DNA from 2 places in the Nonomuraea sp. CX421 genome. Region 1 is predicted to be linked to the other one. Evidence: riboswitches for the same ligand, from Rfam matches in the RefSeq annotation. Region 1 holds a riboswitch; the other holds the start of a gene.
What was found. Region 1 has a riboswitch for thiamine pyrophosphate ahead of AC5L3X_RS08330 (purine-cytosine permease family protein). Riboswitches for the same ligand answer to the same signal wherever they lie in the genome.
Positions count from the first base shown of each region.

Region 2: it holds a riboswitch for thiamine pyrophosphate, as region 1 does, so the genes downstream of both, thiO (glycine oxidase ThiO) here and AC5L3X_RS08330 (purine-cytosine permease family protein) in region 1, are expected to answer to the same signal.

Region 1 covers NZ_JCADBK010000003.1:488,461-492,948, reverse strand. Annotated here, with positions in the region: gene AC5L3X_RS08350 (Fpg/Nei family DNA glycosylase) at 1-5, shown strand, start outside; gene AC5L3X_RS08345 (MFS transporter) at 6-1,427, opposite strand; gene AC5L3X_RS08340 (winged helix-turn-helix transcriptional regulator) at 1,505-1,936, shown strand; gene AC5L3X_RS08335 (rhodanese-like domain-containing protein) at 1,933-2,256, shown strand; TPP riboswitch at 2,283-2,396, shown strand; gene AC5L3X_RS08330 (purine-cytosine permease family protein) at 2,387-3,721, shown strand; gene AC5L3X_RS08325 (methylated-DNA--[protein]-cysteine S-methyltransferase) at 3,699-4,259, opposite strand; gene AC5L3X_RS08320 (PAS domain S-box protein) at 4,353-4,488, shown strand, end outside.
Region 2 covers NZ_JCADBK010000011.1:200,908-205,395, reverse strand. Annotated here, with positions in the region: gene thiE (thiamine phosphate synthase) at 1-57, opposite strand, end outside; gene AC5L3X_RS21620 (Rv2175c family DNA-binding protein) at 35-409, opposite strand; gene AC5L3X_RS21615 (NAD(P)/FAD-dependent oxidoreductase) at 440-1,603, opposite strand; TPP riboswitch at 1,663-1,779, shown strand; gene thiO (glycine oxidase ThiO) at 1,769-3,031, shown strand; gene thiS (sulfur carrier protein ThiS) at 3,028-3,228, shown strand; gene AC5L3X_RS21600 (thiazole synthase) at 3,221-3,976, shown strand; gene pknB (Stk1 family PASTA domain-containing Ser/Thr kinase) at 4,063-4,488, shown strand, end outside.

The sequences.
Region 1 (4,488 bases):
AGTAGTCACACCTCGACGGCCAGCCGCTCCGAGGGCGGAGCGGCGCGCTCGCGCGCTCCGACGGCGATGACGATCACGGCGAGCAGCGTGGCGGCCACCGGCACGGCCAGCGCCGCCCGGATGGCGTCCAGCCCGGCCTGAGCGGAGTCGCCGGCGCCCAGCACCGCCACGTTGACGGCCGTGACCGCCGACAGGCCGAGCGCGGCGCCGAACTGGAAGGACGTGTTGATCAGGCCACCGGCCAGGCCCTGCTCGTGCTCGGCGACGCCGTCCGTGGCGGCGATGGTGAGCGGGCCGTAGACGAACGCGAACATGGTGCCGATCAGCAGCATCGAGGGCAGCATGGCCGCGTACGTCCAGTCGAGGCCGACTCCCAGGAACAACCCGTAGCCCACCAGCCCGACGAGCAGTCCACCGAGGATCACCCGGGCGGTGCCGTACCTGTTGACCAGCCAGGGAGTGAGCAGGGGCGCCAGCACCACGTCGGCGGCCACGGCGATCAGCGCGAGGCCGGTCTGGAGCGCGGACCAGCCGCGCAGCTCCTGCAGGTACAGCGTGACGAGGAACTGGAAGCCGAAGAACGCGCTCGTGAGCAGCAGCGCCGCCAGATTGGCCCGCGCCAGCGGGCCCGACCGCAGCAGCCCGAGGCGCACCAGCGGCGCGTCCGACCGTCGCTCGATCACCGCGAACGCCGCCAGCAGCGCCAGCCCGACCGCGAAGACGCCGGCGGTCAGCGCCAGGCCCTCACCCGGGTGTTCCAGCCGTACGACGCCGTACGTCAGCAGCATCATCGCGCCGGTCACGCACCCGGCCCCGGCGAGGTCGAAGCCGCCCGCGGGGCGGCGGTCACCCGCGGGCTCCTTCAGCACCGGGATGGCGACGAGCAGGATCACCAGCGAAAGGACGACCGGCGCGAAGAACACCCAGCGCCAGCCGATCGCCGTCAGCAACCCGCCGATCACCAGGCCGAGCGCGAACCCGGCGGAGGCGGTGCCCGCGTAGACCAGCAGCGCCCGGTTGCGCTGCCTGCCTTCGGCGAACGTCGTGGTGATCAGCGAGAGCCCGGCGGGCGTCATGAAACCGGCGGCCACCCCGGTCACGAACCTGGCGACCAGCAGCATCCACCCCTCCGTCGCGAACCCGCCCAGCCCGGAGAAGACCAGGAAGACGCCGAGCCAGAGCAGGAACATCCTGCGCCGCCCCAGGAGATCGGCCGCCCGGCCGCCGAGCAGCAGGAACCCGCCGTAGCCGAGCACGTACGCGCTGACCACCCCGCTCAGCATGCCGGTGGAGAGCCCCAGCTCGGCCCTGATCGACGGCAGGGCCACGTTCAGCATCGCGACGTCGATGCCTTCCAGAAAGATGGCTCCGCACAGGACCAGCAGCGCGCCCAGTGCGCGCCCGGACAGTCGGTCGGTCGCAGGCATGGTTCAACCCCCGGTTACTTGTAGTTGGGTCGGTTATCTCTTGTAACCAGGAGCATCCTGCGACAGCATGAGGTTCCATGGAAGACGGCACTTTCAAGTCACTCGGTTACTGCGAGAGCACCGCCGACGACTACGACGTCAAGCAGTGGGACACCAGAGAGGACTGCGAGGTCAGGCAGATCCTCGATCGCGTCGCCGACAAATGGTCGCTGCTGGTCATCGCCCTGCTCGACTGCCAGAGCCTGCGTTTCACCCAGCTCCGCCGCGAGATCGACGGCGTCAGCCAGCGCATGCTCAGCGTCACCCTGCGTCACCTCGAACGCGACGGCCTGGTCAGCCGCACCGTTCACCCCGTCGTGCCGCCCCGCGTCGACTACGCCCTCACACCGCTCGGCCGCACCCTGCACCAGACCATCAAAGCCCTGGTCATCTGGACCGAGGAGCACCAGCAGGAGATAGCCCGGGCCCGCGCCGACTACGACGCCAGGCGCGAGATGATGGACGCATGAACGTTCCCCAGATCGAGGCACGCGACCTGCCCGCCGACGTCTTCCTGCTCGACGTGCGCGAGCAGGACGAGTGGGTGGCCGGTCACGCGCCCGAGGCCGTCCACATTCCGATGAGCGAGATCCAGGCCCGGGTCGCCGAGGTGCCCGAAGACCGGAAGGTCTACGTCATCTGCCGGTCTGGCGCCCGGTCGCTGCAGGTGGCGGCGTGGCTCAACCAGCTCGGCCGTGAGGCCGTCAACGTCGGTGGCGGCATGCGGTCGTGGGAGTTCGCCCGGCGGACGATGGTCAGCGAGACCGGGGGCTCTCCCATCGTGGCGTGATCGATGGCATAATCCCGGTTGAAAATTACACAGATCGCGGGAGCTCGGGGCGTACCGGGCTGAGAGGGTGACCGAGGCCGTCGCCGACCGCATGAACCTGTCCGGGTAATGCCGGCGTAGGGAGAGTGCGATGTCCTCTGTCGTCGACGAAGTTCCGCTGACCCTCGACGGAGAGCCCCCCAAGACCCTCGGAGTTCTTGACCAGGGCGCCCTGTGGGCCAACCTGGCGGTCAGCCTGCTGGGCTTCTCCGGAGCGTTGTTCCTGCTCAACCCCCTCGGCGACGCACCGCTGACCGTGACCGCCGCGCTGGTGGCCGCGCTCGTCGGCAGCCTGATCGGCACCACGATGGTGGGCCTGGCCGCCATCCCCGGCACGCAGACCGGCCGGCCGTCGATGGTGCTGCTCCGCGGCCTGTTCGGGGCGAGGCTTTCCTACATCCCGAGCGTCCTCAACATCGTGCAGATGATCGGCTGGGGCGCCTTCGAGCTCTGGGTGATCTCCATGGGCGCGATGGCCATCTTCGGTGACGCCGTGCCGTACGCGGTGTGGGTGGTCGTGGCCGGCATCCTGACGACCGCGCTGAGCATCTGGCCGCTCGGCTCGATCCGGCTGCTGCGCCGGTACGTCACGGTCGCCGTGATCATCTCGCTGATCTGGTTCGCGGTGGAGTTCCTGGGCGAGGCCACCCCGCAGGACGGCGGCTCCTGGACGGCGTTCGCGCCGGCCGTCGACTACGTGATCGCGCTGTCGGTCTCCTGGGTGCCGATCGCCGCCGACTTCGCCAGGCACTCCAGGTCGAGCCGGGCCGCGTTCACCGGCGTGGTCGGCGGCTACACACTGGCCCAGGTGGCCTGCCTCGGGCTCGGTGTCTACGCGGTGGCCATCGCCGGGACGGCCGCGGTGACCGCCGACAGCACCGCGGTGTTCGGCCCGTTCGTCGCGGCGCCGCTGGGGGCGCTGTTCTTCGCGATCCTCGTGCTGCGCGAGGCGGACCAGTCGTTCGCGAACGTCTACTCCACCACGATGTCGCTGCAGAACCTGATGCCGCGCGTCGACCGGCGGATCATCTCGGTCGTCATCGGCGTGCTGACCACCGCCATCGCGCTGGTCGTGAACGTGGCGTCGTACGGCGCGTTCCTGGGCGTGATCGGCGCGGTGTTCGTGCCGATGTTCGCGGTGCTCGCGGTCGACTACTTCCTGCTCGGCGGCGCTCGGCGGTGGAACACCGAGGAGGACGCCCCCGCCCGCTGGTCCATGCTGGTGCCCTGGGCGCTGGGCTTCGCCGCCTACTGGCTGACCACCTCGACCCCGACAATCGAGCAGTGGGACGGCTTCTGGATGGCGGCGCGCGAGGCGATCGGCTTCACCCGGGAGCCGTGGATGAACGGCGCGCTCGGCGCGGCGCTGGTGGCGGCGCTGGTGACGCTGGCGATCGGCGCCGTCAGGCGCGCGACTCGACGGTGAGCAGGTGGCGCTTGGCGGCCGCGCCGCCGGGATAGTCGCCGAGCACGGCCTCGCCGGCCACCACCCGGTGGCACGGCACGATCACGCACACAGGGTTGGAGACGACCGCGTTGCCGACCGCGCGCAGCGCGCGCGGCCGGCCGATGAGCTCGCCGATCTCGGCCAGCGTCGTGGTGGCGCCGTAGGGCACCGCCATCGTCTTCTGCAGCACCGTACGGGCGAACGGCGTGGTGAGGGCCAGGTCGACCGGCGTGGCGAAGGCCCGGAGACGGCCGGAGAAGTAGGCGTCGAGCTCTCTGCGCACCGGGTCGAGCCGCCCGGGGTCAGGCCCGATGAACGTGCCGACATGCTTGACCACCCGCTCGAACACGATGTTCTCGTCGTCGAAGCTGCAGGCCACGATGCCCTTGCCGGACACCGCGAGGACCAGCCGGCCCACGGCCCCGTCGTAGGTGCCGAACGCGATGTCGGGCGGCGCCTCCCCGCGGTAGGTGGTGGAGGTGACCCTGAGCAGTGCGTCGATGTCGCCGCCCGGCATTCCCTCACCCACTTCCCGCCCGGAGAGGCCGTGACCGCAGCGTATCGGACGGATCGCCCAACGGAAGCACCGCACCGCAGGCACTATGGAGGTGTGGGTGACGACTGGGCCGGGAGTGACGACGAGATCGCGCGTGCGGCGCTCGCGAGTTCGCCCAACGCGATCATCGCGCTTGACCGTGACCAGACCGTGCTGGTCTGGAATCCGGCGGCCGAACGGCTCTTCGGCT
Region 2 (4,488 bases), on a different contig from region 1:
ACGCCGGCCGTCGGTGCAGAGGTAGAGCCGCGCGTCAGAAACCGAGAGCCTGGGCACGCCGCTTGACCTCGGTATGACGACCCGCCTTGAGCGCCTGGACGGGCGAGCCGGGCAGGGAGTCGTCGGGGGTGAAGAGCCAGCGCAGCGCCTCGACGTCGTCGTAGCCGGCGTCGCGGAGCACGGTCAGCGTGCCCGGCAGGCCCTTCATCACGTCCTTTCCGTCGAGGAACACCGCGGGCACCTGTGGCCCGCCTCCTCCCCGGCGTACGCCGAGCACTTTGTGGTCCTTGAGAAGTTGCTTGGCACGGCCGATCGAAAGGTCGAGGCGCTCGGCCACTTGAGGAAGAGTGAGCCACTCGTCGACGAGCTGGTCGGTCTCCCGGTCGATCTGTGCAACAGAAAGCGTCACGAAACCACAACTACCACATGCCGTGCTTGCTCAAACAACACAATCCCGTAGAGAGACATCGGGATCTACCAGGCGTTCCGTATCAAGTCGCTGGCCGTCGCCGATGATCCGGCGCCCTTGGACGAGATCGCGGGGCCGGTCGACGGCCAGCACGGCGGCCAGCGCGTCGTCGGCGGTGAGCCAGCAGGCCGACCACTTTCCTCCAGGGTCGCCCCGGTAGAGCAGGCGGGACCCGGCCTGGTGGTGACCGGCGTACTGCAGCATGTGGCCGAACTGCTCCGACCAGAAGTAGGGCACCGGGTCGTACACCGCCTCCTGCCCCAGCAGGGTCGCCGCGGCGACGTCGGGGGCGCTCAGCGCGGTGTCCCAGTGCTCGACCCGGAGCCTGGCGCCGAAGCGGCGCGACCACCAGGCCGCGCAGTCGCCCACCGCCACCACGCCGGGCATCGAGGTGCGCAGGTGCTCGTCGGTGACGACGCCGTTGTGCAGGTCGAGGTCGGCGTCGGCGAGCCACTCGACCGCCGGGCGGACGCCGACGCCGGTGACCACCACGTCCGCCGGGACGAACTCGCCGCCGGCCAGCCGTACGCCGCCCTCGTCGACCGAGCCCACCAGGGTGCCGAGCCGCAGATCGACGCCGTCGTACCAGCCCTGGGTGCGGGCGCCGATCTCGGCGCCGACGGCCTGCGCGAGCGGGGCGGCGCCCGCCTCGATCACGGTGACCGCGCAACCGGCCCGCCGCGCGGCGCCGGCCACCTCGGCGCCGATCCAGCCGGCCCCGATGACGACCACGCGGGCGTCGGGCGTCAGCAGGGCGCGCAGCTCCAGCGCGTCGTCGAGGGTGCGCAGCACGTGCTGGGGCCCGTCTCCGGGCAGCCGGACGGGGTCGGCGCCGGTGGCGATGACCAGGCCGTCGTAGCCGAGCTCGCCCTCGCTGGTGACCACGACGCCCGGCCGCAGGGACGTGGCCGTCACGCCGGGCCGGAAGTCGACCTCCAGCTCGGCGAGGTCGGAGTCCACGAAGCTGGAGTCGACGTCGCCGAGCAGCACCGCCTTGGACAGCGGCGGCCGGTCGTACGGACGGTGCCGCTCCTGCCCGACCAGCGTGATCCCGCCGCCGAAACCACGGGCGCGCAGTGCCTCGACGCTGCGCAGCCCTGCCAGGCCCGCTCCCACCACCACGACACGCTTCACGGTCAAGACCATAACGGGGGCGGTGCCGGCCCGTCGCGCCGAGGCCTTAGGGTGGAAGGCGCATGACGCGCGGGAGTCCGGCCGTGACCGGGCTGAGAGGAAGGCTGCACCGGGCCTTCGACCGCAAGACACCTGATCCGGATCATGCCGGCGAAGGGAGCGCGAATGGATCTGATCGTGGGTGGCGGCGTCGTCGGGCTTTCGGTGGCCTGGCGGCTGAGCCGGGCCGGCCAGGACGTGACCGTGGTCGATCCGGCCCCCGCCACGGGCGCCTCGCACGCGGCGGCGGGCATGCTGGCGCCGGTCAGCGAGGTCGCCTACACCGAGCAGCCGCTGCTCCGGCTGGGCGCGGCCTCGCTGCGCGGCTGGCCGTCGTTCGCCGCCGAGCTGGCGGCCGACGCGGGGTTCGAGCCGGCCGGCGACCCGGCCGAGGCCGCCCGGATCGGGCTCGACCTGCGCGCCGACGGCACCCTCGATGTGGCGTTCGGGGCCGACGACCTGGCCGCGCTGGACGAGCTGGCCGCGTACATGGAGAAGCTGGGGCTGCCGGTCGAGCGGCTGACCGGGCGCGAGTGCCGCCGCCTGGAGCCGATGCTGGCACCGTCGGTGCGCGGCGGGCTGCTGGCGCCGGGCGACGCCTGGGTCGATCCGCGCCGCGTCACGGCGGCGCTGCTCGCCGCCCTGGAACGGCGGGGCGTCCCCCTGGTGCGGGCCCGGGTGAGCGAGCTCCTGCGCGACGGTGACGACGGTGACACGGTCGCGGGCGTACGGCTGGAGCCGCCGGGCGTGCCCGCGGAGATCCGGGCCGAGCGGGTCGTCCTGGCGGCCGGAGCGTGGAGCGCCGAGCTGGCCGCCGTCCCGGTACGTCCGGTGAAGGGGCAGATCATGCGGCTGCGCTCCGCCGAGCCGCTGCTGGGCCGGTGCGTGCGGGGCACGGTGCACGGGACCCCCGTCTACCTGGTGCCGCGCGGCGACGGCGAGCTGGTGGTCGGCGCCACCCAGGAGGAGCTCGGGTTCGACACGCGGGTGACCGCCGGCGGGCTCTACGAGCTGCTGCGCGACGCCCGGGAGCTGGTGCCGGGCGTCACCGAGCTGGAGGTGGCCGACATCGTGGCCGGGCTGCGGCCGGGCACCCCGGACAACGTCCCGATCATCGGCCCGAGCGCCGTCCCCGGGCTCGTGCTGGCCACCGGTCACCACCGGGGCGGGGTGCTGCTGGCGCCGCTGACGGCGGCCATCCTGCTGGGCGAGGAGACCGAGCTGGCCGCGCTGTGCTCCCCCGCGCGATTCGACGACGCCGGCACTCCCGGCACCGGCGGCGGCACCGACGGCGGCACCACAGAAGAGACCGAGAGCACCGACGCCGCATGGGCCCCCCGGCCGGCCACCCCGGGCCGGGCCGCGACCGCGCACACGGAGGAACGATGAAGGTGACGATCAACGGCAGCGCTCGCGAGCTGCCCCACGGCACGACCGTGGCGCAGGCCGTACGCATCCTGACCAGCGCCACGACCGGCGTGGCGGTGGCCGTCAACGACGAGGTGGTGACGCGCGGCACGTGGGAGACCACCGCGCTGAGCGACAGCGACCGCGTCGAGGTGCTCACGGCGGTGCAAGGTGGATGACCTGATCATCGCCGGGGAGAAGTTCTCCTCGCGGCTCATCATGGGCACCGGCGGCGCCCCGTCGCTCGAGGTGCTCGACCGGGCGCTCGTCGCCTCCGGCACGCGGCTGACGACGGTCGCGATGCGGCGGCTCGATCCGGCCGCGCGCGGCTCGGTGCTCGACGTGCTGCGCAGGCGCGACATCAAGGTGCTGCCCAACACGGCGGGCTGCTTCACGGCGGGCGACGCGGTGCTGACCGCCCGGCTGGCCAGGGAGGCGCTCGGCACCGACTGGGTCAAGCTGGAGGTGATCGCCGACGAGCGGACCCTGCTGCCCGACCCGATCGAGACGTTCGACGCGGCGGAGCGGCTGGTGGCCGACGGGTTCACGGTGCTGCCGTACATCGGCGACGACCCCGCGCTGGCGCGGCGGCTGGAGCAGGCGGGCTGCGCGGCGGTGATGCCGCTCGGCGCGCCCATCGGCTCGGGCCTGGGCATCCGCAACCCGCACAGCATCGAGCTCATCGTCGAGGCGGCCGGGGTGCCGGTGATCCTCGACGCCGGCATCGGCACGGCGAGCGACGCCGCGCTGGCGATGGAGCTCGGCTGCGACGCCGTGCTGCTCGCCACCGCGGTCACCCGGGCGCAGCGGCCCGACCTGATGGCGGCGGCCATGAAGGGCGCCGTCGAGGCGGGCCGGCTCGCCCGGCTGGCGGGCCGCATCCCCCGCCGCCGCTACGCGGAGGCGTCCTCGCCGGTGGGCCCGTGAAACAGGGGTAAAGGAGGGCCACGTCTCGGCATCGGTTTCGGGTGGTCAGGCCCTACGGGTGGCAAATCGCCCGTAAACTCAGCCGGGTGGACACGACGACTGCTGACCCCCTGGTAGGGCGGCTGCTCGACGGGCGCTATCGGATCGAGTCCCGCATCGCGCGGGGCGGCATGGCCACCGTCTACCTGGCGCTGGACATCCGGCTGGACCGTACTGTCGCGCTCAAGGTCATGCACCGCTCGCTGGCCGAGGACCCGGCGTTCGTGCGGCGGTTCATCGGCGAGGCCAAATCGGTGGCCAGTCTCTCGCACCCCAACGTGGTGCACGTCTTCGACCAGGGCACCGACGGTGACGTGGTCTACCTGTCGATGGAGTACGTTCCGGGCCGGACGCTCCGCGACACCCTGCGCGACCGGGGGCGGCTGCCCGCCCGCGAGGCACTGGAGATCATGATCCCGGTGCTCGCGGCGCTGGGCGCGGCCCACCAGGCCGGGATGGTCCACCGCGACGTC